DNA from 3 places in the Streptomyces sp. NPDC029216 genome. Region 1 is predicted to be linked to each of the others. Evidence: predicted binding sites of a transcription regulator. Region 1 holds the regulator's gene; each other region holds the start of a gene.
The links. Region 1 encodes HrcA, which represses chaperone genes, less so after heat shock. Its sites were predicted from a motif close to TTNGCACTCNGNNNNNCNGAGTGCNAA; they were not measured.
Positions count from the first base shown of each region.

Region 2: groL (chaperonin GroEL) is a predicted target of HrcA. The motif match lies at 2,300-2,326, and genes of this name have one in related genera.
Region 3: groES (co-chaperone GroES) is a predicted target of HrcA. The motif match lies at 2,409-2,435, and genes of this name have one in related genera.

Region 1 covers NZ_JBEZWL010000007.1:25,299-30,788, reverse strand. Annotated here, with positions in the region: gene AB0F18_RS04710 (DUF3097 domain-containing protein) at 1-397, opposite strand, end outside; gene AB0F18_RS04705 (MBL fold metallo-hydrolase) at 426-1,157, opposite strand; gene hrcA (heat-inducible transcriptional repressor HrcA) at 1,324-2,340, shown strand; gene dnaJ (molecular chaperone DnaJ) at 2,341-3,480, shown strand; gene AB0F18_RS04690 (nitronate monooxygenase) at 3,637-4,728, shown strand; gene AB0F18_RS04685 (16S rRNA (uracil(1498)-N(3))-methyltransferase) at 4,725-5,471, shown strand.
Region 2 covers NZ_JBEZWL010000010.1:87,131-92,620, reverse strand. Annotated here, with positions in the region: gene AB0F18_RS06720 (hypothetical protein) at 1-405, shown strand, start outside; gene groL (chaperonin GroEL) at 484-2,103, opposite strand; gene AB0F18_RS06710 (cold-shock protein) at 2,436-2,642, opposite strand; gene AB0F18_RS06705 (ubiquitin-like small modifier protein 1) at 3,024-3,302, opposite strand; gene thrC (threonine synthase) at 3,339-4,649, opposite strand; SAM riboswitch class I at 4,667-4,805, opposite strand; gene AB0F18_RS06695 (glucosyl-3-phosphoglycerate synthase) at 5,007-5,490, shown strand, end outside.
Region 3 covers NZ_JBEZWL010000006.1:97,206-102,695, forward strand. Annotated here, with positions in the region: gene AB0F18_RS04420 (hypothetical protein) at 1-161, shown strand, start outside; gene AB0F18_RS04425 (FtsW/RodA/SpoVE family cell cycle protein) at 701-2,101, opposite strand; gene groES (co-chaperone GroES) at 2,579-2,887, shown strand; gene groL (chaperonin GroEL) at 2,997-4,625, shown strand; gene AB0F18_RS04440 (ester cyclase) at 4,725-5,423, opposite strand.

The DNA of each region.
Region 1 (5,490 bases):
CGCCCTCGATGCGCAGGTCGTCGCCCCAGACCCGCTCGACCAGCTCGGCGTCGTGCCGCCCCTCCACGTAGATCCGCCCCGCCCGCGCCACCCGGGCCCGCGCCCCCGGTACGGCGATCGAGCCCGAGGCCGTACGGGCCGGTGCGGCGGGAGCCCGTGACGGGCGGGTCAGGGTCACCACCGCGCCGTCCAGCAGGAAGCCGCGCGGCTCCAGCGGGAAGACCCGCCGCTTGCCGAACCGGTCCTCCAGGGTCACCGTGCCCGCCTCGCACGCCACCACCGCGCCGCAGAAGTCCGTACCCGCCACCTCGACCACCAGATCGGGGTCGGCCGGCACCTCCGGCACCGGCTTGGCGCGCTTCCACTGCGGGGTCAGGTCGGGGGAGTACTCACGCATCCGGCCGACACTAGGAGCGCGGCCGCCCTCACGCCCGCGACACGCCGAAACGGGCCGCCAGTGTGGCGCGTTGCGCACGTACGAAGCCCGCGTCCACCACCGCTCCGTGACCCGGCACGTACAGCGCGTCCTCGCCGCCCAGCGACAGCAGCCGGTCCAGGGCGGCCGGCCACTGGCCCGGCACCGCGTCCGACCCCGCCTGCGGCTCGCCCGACTCCTCCACCAGGTCCCCGCAGAACACCGTCTCCCGCTCGCCCGGCACGAAGACGGCCAGGTCGTGCTGGGAGTGCGCGGGCCCCACGTTGGCCAGCAGCACCTGCACCCCGCCCAGCTCCAGCGTCCACTCGCCCGACACCAGGTGCCCCGGCGCCTTCAGCAGGTCGCAGGCCTCTGCGGCCGCGTCCTGCGCCAGGCCCTGGGCCACCGCGCTGTACCGGAGCTCCTCCCGGCCCGTGGGCGTCGCCAGCAGCCGGTCCAGCCCCACCGCGCCGTAGAACTGGGCGCCCGCGAAGGCGGCGCCGCCCAGCACGTGGTCGAAATGTCCGTGGGTGAATGCGATATGGGTCACGTGCCGGCCGGTCAGCCGCTCCGCCTCGGCCCGCACCTGCGCCCCCTCCCGCACACTGGATCCGGGGTCGATCAGGAGCACCGACTCGTCCCCCACCACCAGACCCACCGTGCAGTCCCACACCGGCAGCCGTCGCCGTCCGGCCCGTCCGGTCAGCCGTTCCCAGCCCGCCTCTTCCCACCGTACGTCCATGCGGCGACGTTACCCTGGCAGGCCGCCCTTGCCTGCGGCGTACTACCCGGCCGTACACTGACCGGGGGATCTCTGGCACTCGGGCGCCCAGAGTGCCAGCCGATCAAGACCGACCGGCCAAGACCGACCGATGACCGACGACCGACCGCATCCGGAGGTGTGCGCGATGCTCAGTGAACGCAGACTCGAAGTGCTACGCGCCATCGTCCAGGACTACGTCGGGACGGAGGAGCCCGTCGGATCCAAGGCCCTCACCGAGCGGCACAAGCTGGGCGTCTCACCGGCCACCGTGCGCAACGACATGGCCGTGCTGGAGGAGGAGGGCTACATCGCCCAGCCCCACACCAGCGCCGGCCGGATCCCCACCGACAAGGGCTACCGCCTCTTCGTCGACCGGCTGGCCGGGGTCAAGCCGCTGTCGACGCCCGAGCGCAGGGCCATCCAGAACTTCCTCGACGGGGCCGTGGACCTCGACGACGTCGTCGGCCGCACGGTCCGGCTGCTCGCGCAGCTCACCCGCCAGGTCGCCGTCGTCCAGTACCCGTCGCTGACCCGCTCCACCGTCCGGCACGTCGAGCTGCTGTCGCTGGCCCCGGCCCGGCTGATGCTCGTACTGATCACCGACACCGGGCGGGTCGAGCAGCGCATGGTCGACACCCAGACCCCGTTCGGCGAGACCTCCCTCGCCGATCTGCGGGCGCGGCTCAACAGCCGGGTCGTCGGCCGTCGTTTCACCGACGTACCGAACCTGGTGCAGGACCTGCCGGAGTCGTTCGAGATCGACGACCGGGCGACCGTCAAGGCGGTGCTCGCGACCCTTCTCGAAACCCTGGCCGAGGAGGCGGAGGAGCGGCTGATGATCGGCGGCACCGCCAACCTCACTCGCTTCGGACATGACTTTCCCTTGACGATCAGGCCGGTGCTCGAAGCGCTGGAGGAGCACGTGGTGCTCCTCAAGCTGCTGGGCGAGGCCGGGGAGTCGGGGATGGCCGTACGGATCGGGCACGAGAACGCCTACGAGGGGCTCAACTCCACGTCGGTCGTGTCCGTCGGCTACGGTTCGGGCGGCGAAGCAGTCGCCAAACTCGGCGTGGTCGGACCGACCCGCATGGACTACCCCGGAACGATGGGAGCGGTACGCGCAGTGGCACGTTACGTCGGACAGATCCTGGCGGAGTCGTAAGTGGCCACGGACTACTACGCCGTTCTCGGCGTGCGCCGCGACGCATCGCAGGACGAGATCAAGAAGGCCTTCCGCCGCCTCGCGCGTGAACTCCACCCGGACGTGAACCCGGACCCGAAGACGCAGGAGCGCTTCAAGGAGATCAACGCGGCCTACGAGGTCCTCTCCGACCCGCAGAAGAAGCAGGTCTACGACCTCGGCGGCGACCCGCTGTCCTCCTCGGGCGGCGGCGGTGGCGCGGGCGGCTTCGGAGCCGGCGGCTTCGGAAACTTCTCCGACATCATGGACGCCTTCTTCGGCCAGGCCTCGCAGCGCGGACCGCGCTCGCGGACCCGCCGCGGCCAGGACGCCATGATCCGCCTGGACCTGGAGCTGGACGAGGCCGCCTTCGGTACGACCAAGGACATCCAGGTCGACACCGCCGTGGTCTGCGGCACCTGCTCCGGCGAGGGCGCCGCGCCCGGCACCTCGGCGCAGACCTGTGACATGTGCCGCGGCCGCGGTGAGGTCTCGCAGGTCACCCGGTCCTTCCTGGGCCAGGTCATGACCTCGCGCCCCTGCCCGCAGTGCCAGGGCTTCGGCACCGTGGTCCCGACCCCGTGCCCCGAGTGCGCGGGCGACGGCCGGGTCCGCTCCCGCCGCAGCCTGACGGTCAAGATCCCGGCCGGCGTCGAGAACGGCACCCGCATCCAGCTCGCGGGCGAGGGCGAGGTCGGCCCCGGCGGCGGCCCCGCCGGTGACCTGTACGTGGAGATCCACGAGCTGCCGCACCCGACCTTCCAGCGGCGCGGGGACGACCTGCACTGCACGGTCACCATCCCCATGACGGCGGCGGCCCTGGGCACCAAGTGCCCGCTGGAGACGCTGGACGGCATGGAGGAGATCGACATCCGCCCCGGCACCCAGTCCGGCCAGGCGATCCCGCTGCACGGGCGCGGCGTCACGCACCTGCGCGGCGGCGGCCGCGGCGACCTGATCGTCCACGTCGAGGTCACCACCCCCGGCAAGCTGGACGCCCAGCAGGAGGAGCTGCTGCGCCAGCTCGCGAAGCTGCGCGGCGAGGAGCGGCCCATGGGCCAGTTCGCGCCGGGCCAGCAGGGCCTGTTCAGCCGCCTGAAGGACGCGTTCAACGGCCGCTGACCGTTCGGCGCCGACGTCGTAGGAGCCCGGTACGGGAGACCCCGTACCGGGCTCCTCGCCGTTCCACGCCCCCGCCGCCCGGCATCCGGAAAGCGGACTATGCCAGGCGAATGCCATGATTCGGTGCCGTGACCCGGACATGGCACGATGCAGGGCATGTCCTCCGCACCGAACGGTCTCCACCCCTACCCGATCGTGCAGGCTCCCATGGCGGGCGGCGTCTCCGGACCGCCCCTGGTCGCCGCCGTGTGCGAGGCGGGCGGGCTCGGCTTCCTGGCCGGCGGCTACAAGACCGCCGACGGCATGTACCAGGAGATCAAACAGACGCGCGGGCTCACCCGCCGCCCCTTCGGAGTGAACCTCTTCCTCCCGCAGACCGGGTACGTCGACCCCGCCGCGGTCGAGGCCTACCGCGGGCAGCTGGCCGGCGAGGCGAGCTGGTACGAGGTCTCCCTCGCCGAGGAGGACATCATCGGCACCGTCGACGACGGCTACGACGCCAAACTCGCCATCCTGCTGGAAGACCCCGTACCGGTGGTCTCCTTCACCTACGGCTGCCCCGAGCCCGCCGCGCTCGCCCGCCTGCGCGCGGCCGGCACGTACACGATCGTCACCGTGACCTCGGCCGACGAGGCCCGCACCGCCCAGGCGGCCGGCGCGGACGCCGTCTGCGTCCAGGGCGTCGAGGCCGGCGGCCACCAGGGCACCCACCGCGACGACCCGCAGACCGACGCCACGGCGGGCGTCGGCCTGCTCACGCTGGTCACCCAGGTACGGGAGGCCGTCACGCTGCCGATCATCGCGGCGGGCGGAGTGATGCGCGGCGCGCAGATCGCGGCGCTCCTCGCGGCGGGCGCGGGGTCGGTCCAGCTCGGCACGGCCTTCCTGGTCTGCCCGGAGTCCGGCGCGCACCCGCTGCACAAGAAGGCCCTGACCGACCCGATGTTCCCGCACACGGAGCTCACCCGGGCCTTCACGGGCCGGCCCGCGCGGGGTCTGGTGAACCGCTTCATGCGCGAGCACGGCCCCTACGCCCCGGCCGCCTACCCCCAGATCCACCACATGACCTCCGGGCTGCGCAAGGCGGCCGCCGCGGCCGGGGACCCGCAGGGCATGGCGCTGTGGGCGGGGCAGGGGCACCGGCTGGCCCGGGCGCTGCCGGCGGGGGAGCTGGTGGAGGTGCTGGCGGCCGAACTGGCCGAGGCACAGAGCGCGTTGAAGGTGTTGCAGATGAGGAGAGCGTCATGACGGCCCCCGTGTTCGTGGTCGAAGAGGTCCCCGCGGGGCCGGAGTTCGTGCTGGAGGGCCCCGAGGGACGGCACGCCGTGTCCGTGAAGCGGCTGGCCCCGGGCGAGGACGTGGTCCTCACCGACGGGCGCGGCCGCTGGGCGGAGGGCGTGGTCAAGGCGGCCGAGGGCAAGGACCGCCTGGTCGTCACGGACCTGCACGAGATCCGGGAGGAGCCGGAGCCGGCCGTGCGGATCACGGTGGTGCAGGCGCTGCCGAAGGGCGACCGGGGCGAGGTCGCGGTGGAGACGATGACGGAGACCGGCGTCGACGCCATCGTGCCGTGGCAGGCCTCGCGGTGCATCACCCAGTGGCGGGGCGAGCGCGGGGCCAAGTCCCTGGCCAAGTGGCGGGCCACCGCCCGGGAGTCGGGCAAGCAGTCGCGCCGGGTCCGCTTCCCGGAGGTGGGCGAGGCGCTGTCCACGAAGCAGGTGGCCCAGCTGCTGGCCACCGCCGACCTGGCGATGGTGCTCCACGAGGACCGCGAGGCCGCCTCCGAGCCCCTGGCGACGGCCGCGCTGCCGGAGTCCGGCTCGGTGGTCCTGGTGGTCGGCCCGGAGGGCGGGGTCTCCCCGGAGGAACTGGCCGCCTTCGCCGAGGCCGGCGCCCGCCCGTACCGCCTGGGCCACAGCGTGCTGCGCACCTCGACGGCGGGCACGGCGGCCACGGCGGTCCTGCTGGCCCGTACGGGACGCTGGGCGTAGGCCCCGGCGGGCGGAGGGT
Region 2 (5,490 bases), on a different contig from region 1:
CTGTCGGCCGTGGACGCCGGCGTGCTGGCGGACCGGGGCGTGGAGGTCGACTGCGTCGTCCTGGAGGTCACCAAGCACACCAAGACGGATTCCTCCATGGACGCCAACGGCCATTGGACCACCTCCACCACCACCTCCTACGACCATCGCCTGTCCTGCCCGGCGGGCCCCACCGACCACATGGAGGCGGGCTCGCGGCTGGCGAAGGAGGGCGAGACCCTGGCGCTGGTGTACGACCCGCGGGGCAAGGCCATCACCGAGCTCGCACGCGACCTCCACCCCCGGGGTATGCGCACCGCGGCGGAGGTGGCGGTCGGGGCGGCGGTGCTCCTGGGGCTGGCCGGCGCCGTCCGCGAAGCGCGCGAGGAGCTGCGCCGCCGGCGGTGGAGGGCGGGCCGGTGGTGAAACGCCCGAGGGCGGCACCCCTTCGCGCAGAAGGAGTGCCGCCCTCGGTCCGAGAACAGCCGATCAGCCAGGGGCCGATCAGAAGTCCATGTCACCGCCCGGCATGCCGCCCGGAGCGGCGGCGGCCTTCTCCGGCTTGTCGGCGATGACGGCCTCGGTGGTCAGGAACAGCGCGGCGATGGACGCGGCGTTCTGCAGCGCGGAGCGCGTGACCTTCGCCGGGTCGATGATGCCCTCGGCGATCATGTCGACGTACTCGCCGGTGGCGGCGTTCAGACCGTGGCCGACGGCCAGGTTGCGCACCTTCTCCACGACGACGCCGCCCTCAAGACCACCGTTGACGGCGATCTGCTTCAGCGGGGCCTCCAGCGCGAGCTTCACGGCGTTGGCGCCGGTCGCCTCGTCACCGGTGAGCTCCAGCTTCTCGAAGACCGAGGAGGCCTGGAGCAGGGCCACGCCACCACCGGCGACGATGCCCTCTTCGACGGCCGCCTTCGCGTTGCGAACGGCGTCCTCGATGCGGTGCTTGCGCTCCTTGAGCTCGACCTCGGTCGCGGCACCGGCCTTGATGACGGCCACGCCGCCGGCCAGCTTCGCGAGGCGCTCCTGGAGCTTCTCGCGGTCGTAGTCCGAGTCGGAGTTCTCGATCTCGGCGCGGATCTGGTTGACGCGGCCCTGGACCTGGTCGCTGTCACCGGCACCGTCGACGATGGTGGTCTCGTCCTTGGTGATGACGACCTTGCGGGCGCGGCCGAGCAGGTCGAGACCGGCGTTCTCCAGCTTGAGGCCGACCTCCTCGGAGATGACCGTGCCGCCCGTGAGGATGGCGATGTCACCGAGCATGGCCTTGCGGCGGTCGCCGAAGCCCGGGGCCTTGACGGCGACGGACTTGAAGGTGCCGCGGATCTTGTTGACGACCAGGGTCGACAGGGCCTCGCCCTCGACGTCCTCGGCGATGATCAGCAGCGGCTTGCCGGACTGCATGACCTTCTCCAGGAGCGGCAGCAGGTCCTTGACCGAGCCGATCTTGGAGTTGACGATCAGGATGTACGGGTCGTCGAGGGACGCCTCCATACGCTCCATGTCGGTGGCGAAGTACGCCGAGATGTAGCCCTTGTCGAAGCGCATGCCCTCGGTGAGCTCCAGCTCCAGACCGAAGGTCTGGGACTCCTCGACGGTGATGACGCCTTCCTTGCCGACCTTGTCCATGGCCTCGGCGATGAGCTCGCCGATCTGGGTGTCGGCGGCGGAGATGGAGGCCGTGGAAGCGATCTGCTCCTTGGTCTCGACATCCTTGGCCTGGGCGAGCAGGGCGGCGGAGACGGCCTCGACGGCCTTCTCGATACCACGCTTGAGGGCCATCGGGTTGGCACCGGCAGCCACGTTGCGCAGACCCTCGCGGACGAGCGCCTGGGCGAGGACGGTGGCGGTGGTCGTACCGTCGCCGGCGACGTCGTCCGTCTTCTTGGCGACTTCCTTGACCAGCTCGGCGCCGATCTTCTCGTACGGGTCCTCGAGCTCGATCTCCTTGGCGATGGACACGCCGTCGTTGGTGATCGTGGGCGCGCCCCACTTCTTCTCAAGGACGACGTTGCGACCCTTGGGGCCAAGGGTGACCTTGACGGCGTCCGCGAGCTGGTTCATGCCACGCTCGAGACCGCGCCGGGCCTCCTCGTTGAACGCAATGATCTTGGCCATCTGAAGTGGTCCTCCAGGACTGGGGTTCCCCCTACGTCACCAGACGTGAGGGGAGGGTGGATTGCTCCGGACCGCGCCCGCGCCCGCGACGGACGGCCTGCCGACCCGGCGGTTCCTTCCCGCCGGACCCTGCGGGCCTCACCGACCCGGTCCTCGTCTTGTAGCACTCTCACCCGGAGAGTGCTAACGCCAATGATTAGCACTCGGCCCCCACGAGTGCAAGCGGCTTCGGGTCATGCCGGGCCGGCACATACGTGAGGGGCCCGCATCCCGTCCAGGATGTGGGCCCCTCACGTGTTGGCGCGTGCGTCGGTGGCCGATCGCGCTTCGACTCAGCCGGCCGCGAGCTTGACCATGTCAGCCTGCGGACCCTTCTGACCCTGCGAGATCTCGAACTCGACCCGCTGACCCTCTTCAAGGGTGCGGTACCCGTCCATCTGGATGGCGCTGTAGTGGACGAACACATCCGCACCACCGTCGACCGCGATGAAGCCGTAGCCCTTCTCCGCGTTGAACCACTTGACGGTGCCCTGAGCCATGCCTAACTCCCCTATTACTGGCCCTTGCGCAGGTCCGCACTTCGCGGACCCGGGTCAGAACTTGCGCCGGAACGCCTCGACCGGGGCTGAATGTATCTGCACCGCTGCTGTCTGCAACAGGTCATTCCGACGAGAAATCTGGACACGCGCAAACGCGGAAATGGACTGAAAAGTTGGCCTATTCCAGGGCAACTCGGGCCCGACAAGCCGCACCAATGCCCCAAAAGGCACGCGCATGTTGACTCAATGTCAACCCTCTCGCGACCCGTTCATATGCGGCGGGCAAGAACAGCGGAGGGGACTTCCCCAACTCTACCGCGCCCAATCAAGCAGAATTGCCCCCTCCGCTTTTAGCGGAGGGGGCAATTCAGATTCTTCGGATCAGCAGCCGCCGGCCACGGCGGGGATGATCGAGACGCCGGCGCCGTCCGGCGTCGCCGTCTGCAGGCCGCCCTCGAAGCGCACGTCGTCGTCGTTGACGTACACGTTCACGAAGCGGCGCAGCTTGCCCTGGTCGTCCAGGACGCGCGCGGCGATGCCCGGGTGGTTCGCCTCCAGCGAGTCGATGACCTCGGCGAGGGTCGCGCCCTCGGCCGGGACCTCGGCGGCGCCGCCGGTGTAGGTGCGCAGGATGGTGGGGATGCGGACGTTGACGCTCATGGCGCTACCGCCTTTCCGGGTAGTGCGGGGGAAGGGTCAGGCCAGGCCGGCGGCGCGGAAGGCGTCCAGGCTCGGGCGGATGGTGGCGGTCTGGCCGGTGCCGGACACCGCCTCCAGGGTCTTGAGGCCGTCACCGGTGTTGAGGACCACGGTGGTCAGCGACGGGTCGAGGAGCCCGTTCTCGATGAGCTTCTTCGTCACGCCGACGGTCACGCCGCCCGCGGTCTCGGCGAAGATGCCCTCGGTGTGCGCCAGGAGCTTGATGGCCGCGACGACCTGCTCGTCGGTGACGTCCTCGACGTAGCCGCCGGTGCGGCGCGCGATGTCCAGCACGTACGGGCCGTCCGCCGGGTTGCCGATGGCCAGGGACTTGGCGATGGTGTTCGGCTTCTGCGGGCGGACCACGTCGTGGCCGGCCTTGAAGGCCGTCGACACCGGGGAGCAGCCCTCGGCCTGGGCGCCGAAGATCTTGTAGGGCTTGTCCTCGACCAGGCCGAGCTTGATGAGCTCCTGCAGACCCTTGTCGATCTTGGTGAGCTGCGAGCCGGACGCGATCGGGATCACGATCTGGTCGGGCAGCTGCCAGCCGAGCTGCTCGCAGATCTCGTACGCCAGGGTCTTGGAGCCCTCGCCGTAGTAGGGGCGCAGGTTCACGTTGACGAAGCCCCAGCCCTCGCCCAGCGGGTCGCCGATGAGCTCGGAGCAGAAGCGGTTGACGTCGTCGTAGTTGCCCTCGATGCCGACCAGGTCGCCACCGTAGACACCGGCCATGACGACCTTGCCCTGCTCCAGGTCGTGCGGGATGAACACGCAGGAGCGGAAGCCGGCGCGGGCGGCCGCGGCGCCGACGGCGCCGGCCAGGTTGCCGGTGGAGGAGCAGGAGAGGGTGGTGTAGCCGAAGGCGCGGGCGGCCTCGACGGCGATGGCCACGACGCGGTCCTTGAAGGAGTGCGTCGGGTTGCCGGAGTCGTCCTTGACGTAGAGCTTGCCGGTGACGCCCAGCTCCTTGGCCAGGTTCGCCGCGTCCACGAGCTTGGTGAAGCCGGGGTTCAGGTTCGGCTTGCCGGCCACGTCCGCCGGGACGGGCAGCAGCGGCGCGTAGCGCCAGATGTTGTTCGGGCCGGCCTCGATCGCCGCGCGCAGGGCCTCCGGGTCGCCGGTCGGCAGCTCGTAGGCCACCTCCAGCGGACCGAAACACTCGGCGCAGGCGAAGATGGGGCCGAGCTCGAAGCGGGTACCGCACTCACGACAGGAAAGGCTGGTGGCGGGTCCGAGATCGACGGATCCGGCGGTGTGGGAGCCAGAAGTGGCAGAAGCGGCAGAGGTGGCGACAGTCTGTGCAGCCATGACGGCGAGGCCCTTTCTCCTCATCTTCCCCATGGCGCACTTCGCCATGAGACGGAATTGGCACCTTCCCTAGCCGGGGCCCCGCGCGTGCGAGAACCGACTGGAGGGTTGCCGGGGCTTCAACGGGCCGTGTCCCTCTGCCCCTCTGGATGAGCGGTATGGCACCGGCACACGCGCTCGATGGCGCGCCGGTGCGTTTGTCGCGAGGACCCCCGGCATGCGGTGGACCTTCGCGTTGTTCAAGACTGTAACCGAAGGGACGGCCGGTTGAGACAGCCGTCCGAACCGCGAGATGGATCACGATTCGGCCGAAAACCGCCGGGCGTGACGCCGCCGAATGACCAGGGAGTGCTGAGAGTGCTGGATGAGGTGGAGCGCTGGCTGGCCGACCGCTCCTGGTCCGCCGCCGACCGACCGCTCGACCAGCTGCTCGACCGGAAACGGGCGGCCGGGACGACGGTGAGCGTGGTGCTGCCGGCGCTCGACGAGGAGGCCACGGTCGGGGAGATCGTGGAGGTGATCCGGCGCGACCTGATCGAGGGACTGCCGGTGCCGCTGGTGGACGAGCTGGTGGTGGTCGACTCCGGGTCGACCGACCGGACCGCCGAGGTCGCGGCGAAGGCCGGCGCCCGGGTGGTGCACCGGGACGAGATCCTGCCCCGCATCCCCGCCGTGCGCGGCAAGGGCGAGGTGCTGTGGCGCTCCCTGCTGGCCACCACCGGGGACATCGTCTGCTTCATCGACGCCGACCTGCGGGACTTCTCGTCCACCTTCGTCTCCGGGATCGTCGGGCCGCTGCTCACCGACCCGCAGGTGCAGTTCGTCAAGGCGATGTACGACC
Region 3 (5,490 bases), on a different contig from region 1:
TCAACGAGAACGTCTCGGACACCGGCATCGAGCGCTGGATGGAGCTGGCCTACATCCGGAACGCGTCCGGCCGCGAATTCACCACCGCCGTCGCCAACGTCCACCCCGCCTATGACCAGCCCCAGACCGCCCGCAGACGCCGGGATATGGGGAGCGCGTAGCGATCTGATGCGCCGGACGGCGCCCGAAGACGTCCTGGTTGGCCTTTGGTGCGGGTAGCAACCCCAGACGGCCGCCGGACGCTGAGACGGGAGGAGCGCGTAGCGATCTGGTGCGTGGGGTGGCCCCGATTGTGGCTGATGGGGCCGGATGCCCGGTCTGCCGGCCCCCGACCGCCCGGCTCATCGCTGAGGGAGCCGCATGCCTGTCTCCGGTCCGTCCCGTTCCTTTGGGGGTTTCCCGGCAGTCTTCGGCTTTTCGTGGCGGGTCGGGCTGTCAAGAGTGGAGCGCAGCGACATCGCGTAGCGACGCGACGAAGGAGCGCTCTTGACTGACCGGCCCGACGCGGAAGGACGATGAGACTGACGGGAACCCCCCAACCCTTCCCTGAGACCGCCCCGCCAGGACCCGGAGGCACCCCACCCCCGCCGCACCGTGCGACCACCGCCCCACCCGCACCCCGGCCGGCGGGTGGGCAGCCACCGCCCGGCCCCCACCCCTCGCGGGGGCGAAAAGCGGCCCGCGCCGTGGCCCCGTACCCCTACCGCACCCCCGCCACCACCGGCGTGATGGTCGTCTCTACCGGCCCCCGTGCGTCCGCCTCCCGCTGTCGTTCCGCGCTGTCGCTGATGCGGAGGAGGAGGGCGATCATGATCCAGTTGGCCAGCAGTGACGAGCCGCCCTTCGCCAGGAAGGGCAGGGCCTTGCCGGTCAGGGGGATGAGGCCCGTGACGCCGCCCGCGACCACGAAGACCTGGAGCGCCAGGGCCGCCGCGAGCCCCACCGCCAGCAGCTTGCCGAACGGGTCCCGCGCGGCCAGCGCCATCCGCAGGCCCCGCTGCACGAGGAGGGCGTACAGCAGCAGCACGGCCATCACGCCGGCCAGCCCCAGCTCCTCCCCGACCGTCGTCAGGATGAAGTCGCTGCGCCCCGCGAACTTGATCAGCTCGGGATGGCCCATACCGAGCCCCGTGCCCGAGACGCCGCCCGTGCCGAAGCTGAAGAGCGCCTGCGCCGACTGGTCGGAGGTGACCCCCGGCGGGCGGTTCTCCCAGTAGTAGGACAGCGGATTGAGCCACGCCGCCACGCGCGCCTTGACGTGCGGCTCGGTCGAGCCGACCACGAAGGCGCCGCCCGCCGCCATGACCAGGCCGCACGCGATCCAGCTGGTGCGCTCGGTGGCGACGTACAGCATCACCACGAACACCCCGAAGAAGATCAGCGAGGTACCCAGGTCACGCTCGAAGACCAGCACCAGCAGCGAGATGATCCACACGGTGATGATCGGCCCCAGCTGGCGCATCGGCGGCAGCCGCATGCCCAGGAACTTCCGGCCCGTCAGCGCCAGCGAATCCCGGTGGATCACCAGGTACCCCGCGAAGAAGACCGCGATCATGATCTTCACGAACTCGCCGGGCTGGAGCGAGAACCCGAAGAGGACGATCCACCGCTTCGCCCCGTACTTGTCCGCGCCGAAGAACGCCGGCGCGATCAGCAGCACCAGCGCGACCACCATCGTGATGTAGATGAACCGCTGGAGCAGCCGGTGGTCCCGCAGCAGCGCCACCACCAGCAGGCAGGCGGCGACCCCGACCACCGTCCACATCAGCTGGCCGGGGGCGTTCGCGTCCGAGCCGTAGCGCTCGATGTACCCCTGGTCGAGCCGGTGGATGAGTACGAGCCCCAGCCCGGTCAGCAGCATGGCGAGCGGGAAGATCAGCGGATCCGCGTACGCGGCGAACCGGCGGATGCCCAGGTGCCCCACCAGGGAGAGCAGGGTCATGCTGATCACGAAGCTGGTGAGGTGCTGCGGCAGCTCGCCGTTCATGGCGAGGCCCGCGCTCACGTGCCCGAAGACGGCGATGCCGACGACGAACACCAGCAGGAGTGCTTCGGTCCGGCGGCGGGCACCCGCCACCGTCAGCGGCCTCAGTCCACGCACGGGACGCCGCCGCCGTCGAGGGTGTCCTGCTCCCGCGCCGGCTGCGGCGGAGGGGAGGGCGGCGCGGCTGACGAGGGGGAGGAAGCGGAGGCGGAAGGAGACGCGGCGCCCGGTGCACTCGGGGTCGCAGTGGCGGTCTGGGGACCGATCTGCTCGGCAATGAGGCGCTTTATCTTCATATCGTCTATGACGTTGATGTCCTCCTCATGGTTCCTTGCGGAGGTGGGCCGCCCGCGCCGTGAGGCCCGTATCGAATGCGCCAACCGGGGGAACCCGCGGCTGGATTGCGCTGGCCCGGCGGCTCGTGTTGGCACTCCGCTTGACCGAGTGCTAATCGCCGGAATAGTGTCACACCTGGCACTCGCCCCCGGTGAGTGCCAACACAGCGACAGGCAGGTCCGGCACCCGCGACGACGGATCGACCTGGTCGCCACCTCAGACAGTTAACCCCGGATCTCCGAAGGGGGAGGTCGGATCGTGACGACCGCCAGCTCCAAGGTTGCCATCAAGCCGCTTGAGGACCGCATCGTGGTCCAGCCGCTCGACGCCGAGCAGACCACGGCCTCCGGCCTGGTCATCCCGGACACCGCGAAGGAGAAGCCCCAGGAGGGCGTCGTCCTCGCGGTCGGCCCGGGCCGCTTCGAGGACGGCCAGCGTCTCCCGCTGGACGTCAGCGTCGGCGACATCGTGCTGTACAGCAAGTACGGCGGCACCGAGGTGAAGTACAGCGGCGAGGAGTACCTCGTCCTCTCGGCTCGCGACGTGCTCGCGATCGTCGAGAAGTAATTCACCGAAGCATTGCTTTGAGCTGCGCCCCTGGTCACCCCGCTGATTGCCGGGCGGCGAGGGGCGCAGCTCGTTAAACCCGAGTTTTCGAGAGGGCTGAACCGCTCCCATGGCGAAGATCCTGAAGTTCGACGAGGACGCCCGTCGCGCCCTCGAGCGCGGCGTCAACAAGCTTGCCGACACGGTCAAGGTGACGATCGGCCCCAAGGGCCGCAACGTCGTCATCGACAAGAAGTTCGGCGCCCCCACCATCACCAACGACGGTGTCACCATCGCCCGCGAGGTCGAGCTGGACGACCCGTACGAGAACCTCGGCGCGCAGCTCGTGAAGGAGGTGGCGACCAAGACCAACGACATCGCGGGTGACGGCACCACCACCGCCACCGTGCTCGCCCAGGCGCTCGTCCGCGAGGGTCTGCGCAACGTCGCCGCCGGCGCCTCCCCGGCCGCCCTGAAGAAGGGCATCGACGCCGCGGTCAAGGCCGTGTCCGAGGAGCTCCTCGCGACCGCCCGCCCGATCGAGGACAAGTCGGACATCGCCGCCGTGGCCGCGCTCTCCGCGCAGGACTCGCAGGTCGGCGAGCTCATCGCCGAGGCCATGGACAAGGTCGGCAAGGACGGTGTCATCACCGTCGAGGAGTCCAACGCCTTCGGCCTGGAGCTGGAGTTCACCGAGGGCATGGCCTTCGACAAGGGCTACCTCTCCCCGTACATGGTCACCGACCAGGAGCGTATGGAGGCCGTCCTCGACGACCCGTACATCCTGATCAACCAGGGCAAGATCTCCTCCATCCAGGACCTCCTGCCGCTGCTGGAGAAGGTCATCCAGGCGGGTGGCTCCAAGCCGCTGCTGATCATCGCCGAGGACGTCGAAGGCGAGGCGCTCTCCACCCTCGTCGTCAACAAGATCCGCGGCACCTTCAACGCGGTCGCCGTCAAGGCCCCGGGCTTCGGTGACCGCCGCAAGGCGATGCTGCAGGACATGGCCACCCTCACCGGTGCCACCGTCATCGCCGAGGAGGTCGGCCTCAAGCTCGACCAGGCCGGTCTGGACGTCCTCGGTTCCGCGCGCCGCGTGACCATCTCCAAGGACGACACGACCATCGTCGACGGTGGCGGCAACGCCGCTGACGTCGCGGGCCGCGTCAACCAGATCAAGGCCGAGATCGAGTCCACGGACTCCGACTGGGACCGCGAGAAGCTGCAGGAGCGCCTGGCGAAGCTCGCCGGCGGCGTCTGCGTCATCAAGGTCGGCGCCGCCACCGAGGTGGAGCTCAAGGAGAAGAAGCACCGTCTCGAGGACGCCATCTCCGCGACCCGCGCCGCGGTCGAGGAGGGCATCGTCTCCGGCGGTGGCTCCGCGCTCGTCCACGCCGTCAAGGTCCTGGAGGGCAACCTCGGCCTGACCGGCGACGAGGGCACGGGTGTGGCGGTCGTCCGCCGCGCCGCCGTCGAGCCGCTGCGCTGGATCGCCGAGAACGCCGGCCTCGAGGGCTACGTCATCACCTCGAAGGTGGCGGAGCTGGAGAAGGGCAACGGCTTCAACGCCGCCACCGGCGAGTACGGCGACCTGGTCAAAGCCGGCGTCATCGACCCGGTCAAGGTCACCCGCTCCGCGCTGGAGAACGCCGCGTCCATCGCCTCCCTGCTGCTCACGACCGAGACCCTGGTCGTCGAGAAGCCGGCCGAGGAAGAGGCCGACGCCGGTCACGGCCACGGTCACGGCCACAGCCACTGAGGCTGAGGCCGGCGCCTGAGCGCTAGCCGGACGAGAGGCCCTGGTCACCGCTGCTCCGCGGGGGTGACCAGGGCCTCTTGCGTGCCGTCCGGGGGTCGGTTACTCGGGCAGCATGCCCATCTGGCGCATCAGGCTGGGGGCGTCGTAGTACCACCAGCCCTCGGCGATCTGGCCGTTGTCGAGGCGGAAGGTCGTACACCCCGACATCGTCACTTCCTTGCCCGTCGGGGCGACGCCCATGAACTCGCCCTTCTGGGTGCCCTTCCAGTTCCACAGCGTCGTCACGCAGTCGCCTTCGGCGATCTGCCGGGTCTTCTCGAAGGAGAAGTCGAAGGCGTCCCGCCACATGCTGATGGTCTGCTGCATGCCGTCGCGGCCGTCGCTCTGCCCCTCGCTCTCCATGATGTCGTGGTCGGTGTAGTTCATCGCCAGGCACTCGTCCAGGACGGCGAAGTCGCCCTTGAGGATGCACTCCTCGAACATGCGGTTCACGACGAGTTTGTTGAGGTACTCGTCGCGCACCACGTCGAGGTTCATGAACTTGGGCATTCCCTCACACAGGGCGACCATTTCCTGGAACATCCGGTCGGTCTCCGGGAGGTGAGAGTTCTTCATCGCCTCCTCGTACGAGGGGAATTCGACGAGGTCCACGTAGTGGTTCCGCGCCTCGCGATCCCTGCCGATCATGGTGTGGGTGACCGTGCGCCTGCCGCTGGTCTGTTCCGCGTAGCGGTCGATGAGGGCGTTCATCTCGTCGAACCGCCTGGTTTCGTAATCGATTACCTGTACGAATGTCATCGCGTCGCCTCCCGCAGTGGATGAGACACGTCCATTTTAGGGAGATTTCACCCTTTTGCCGCGCTTA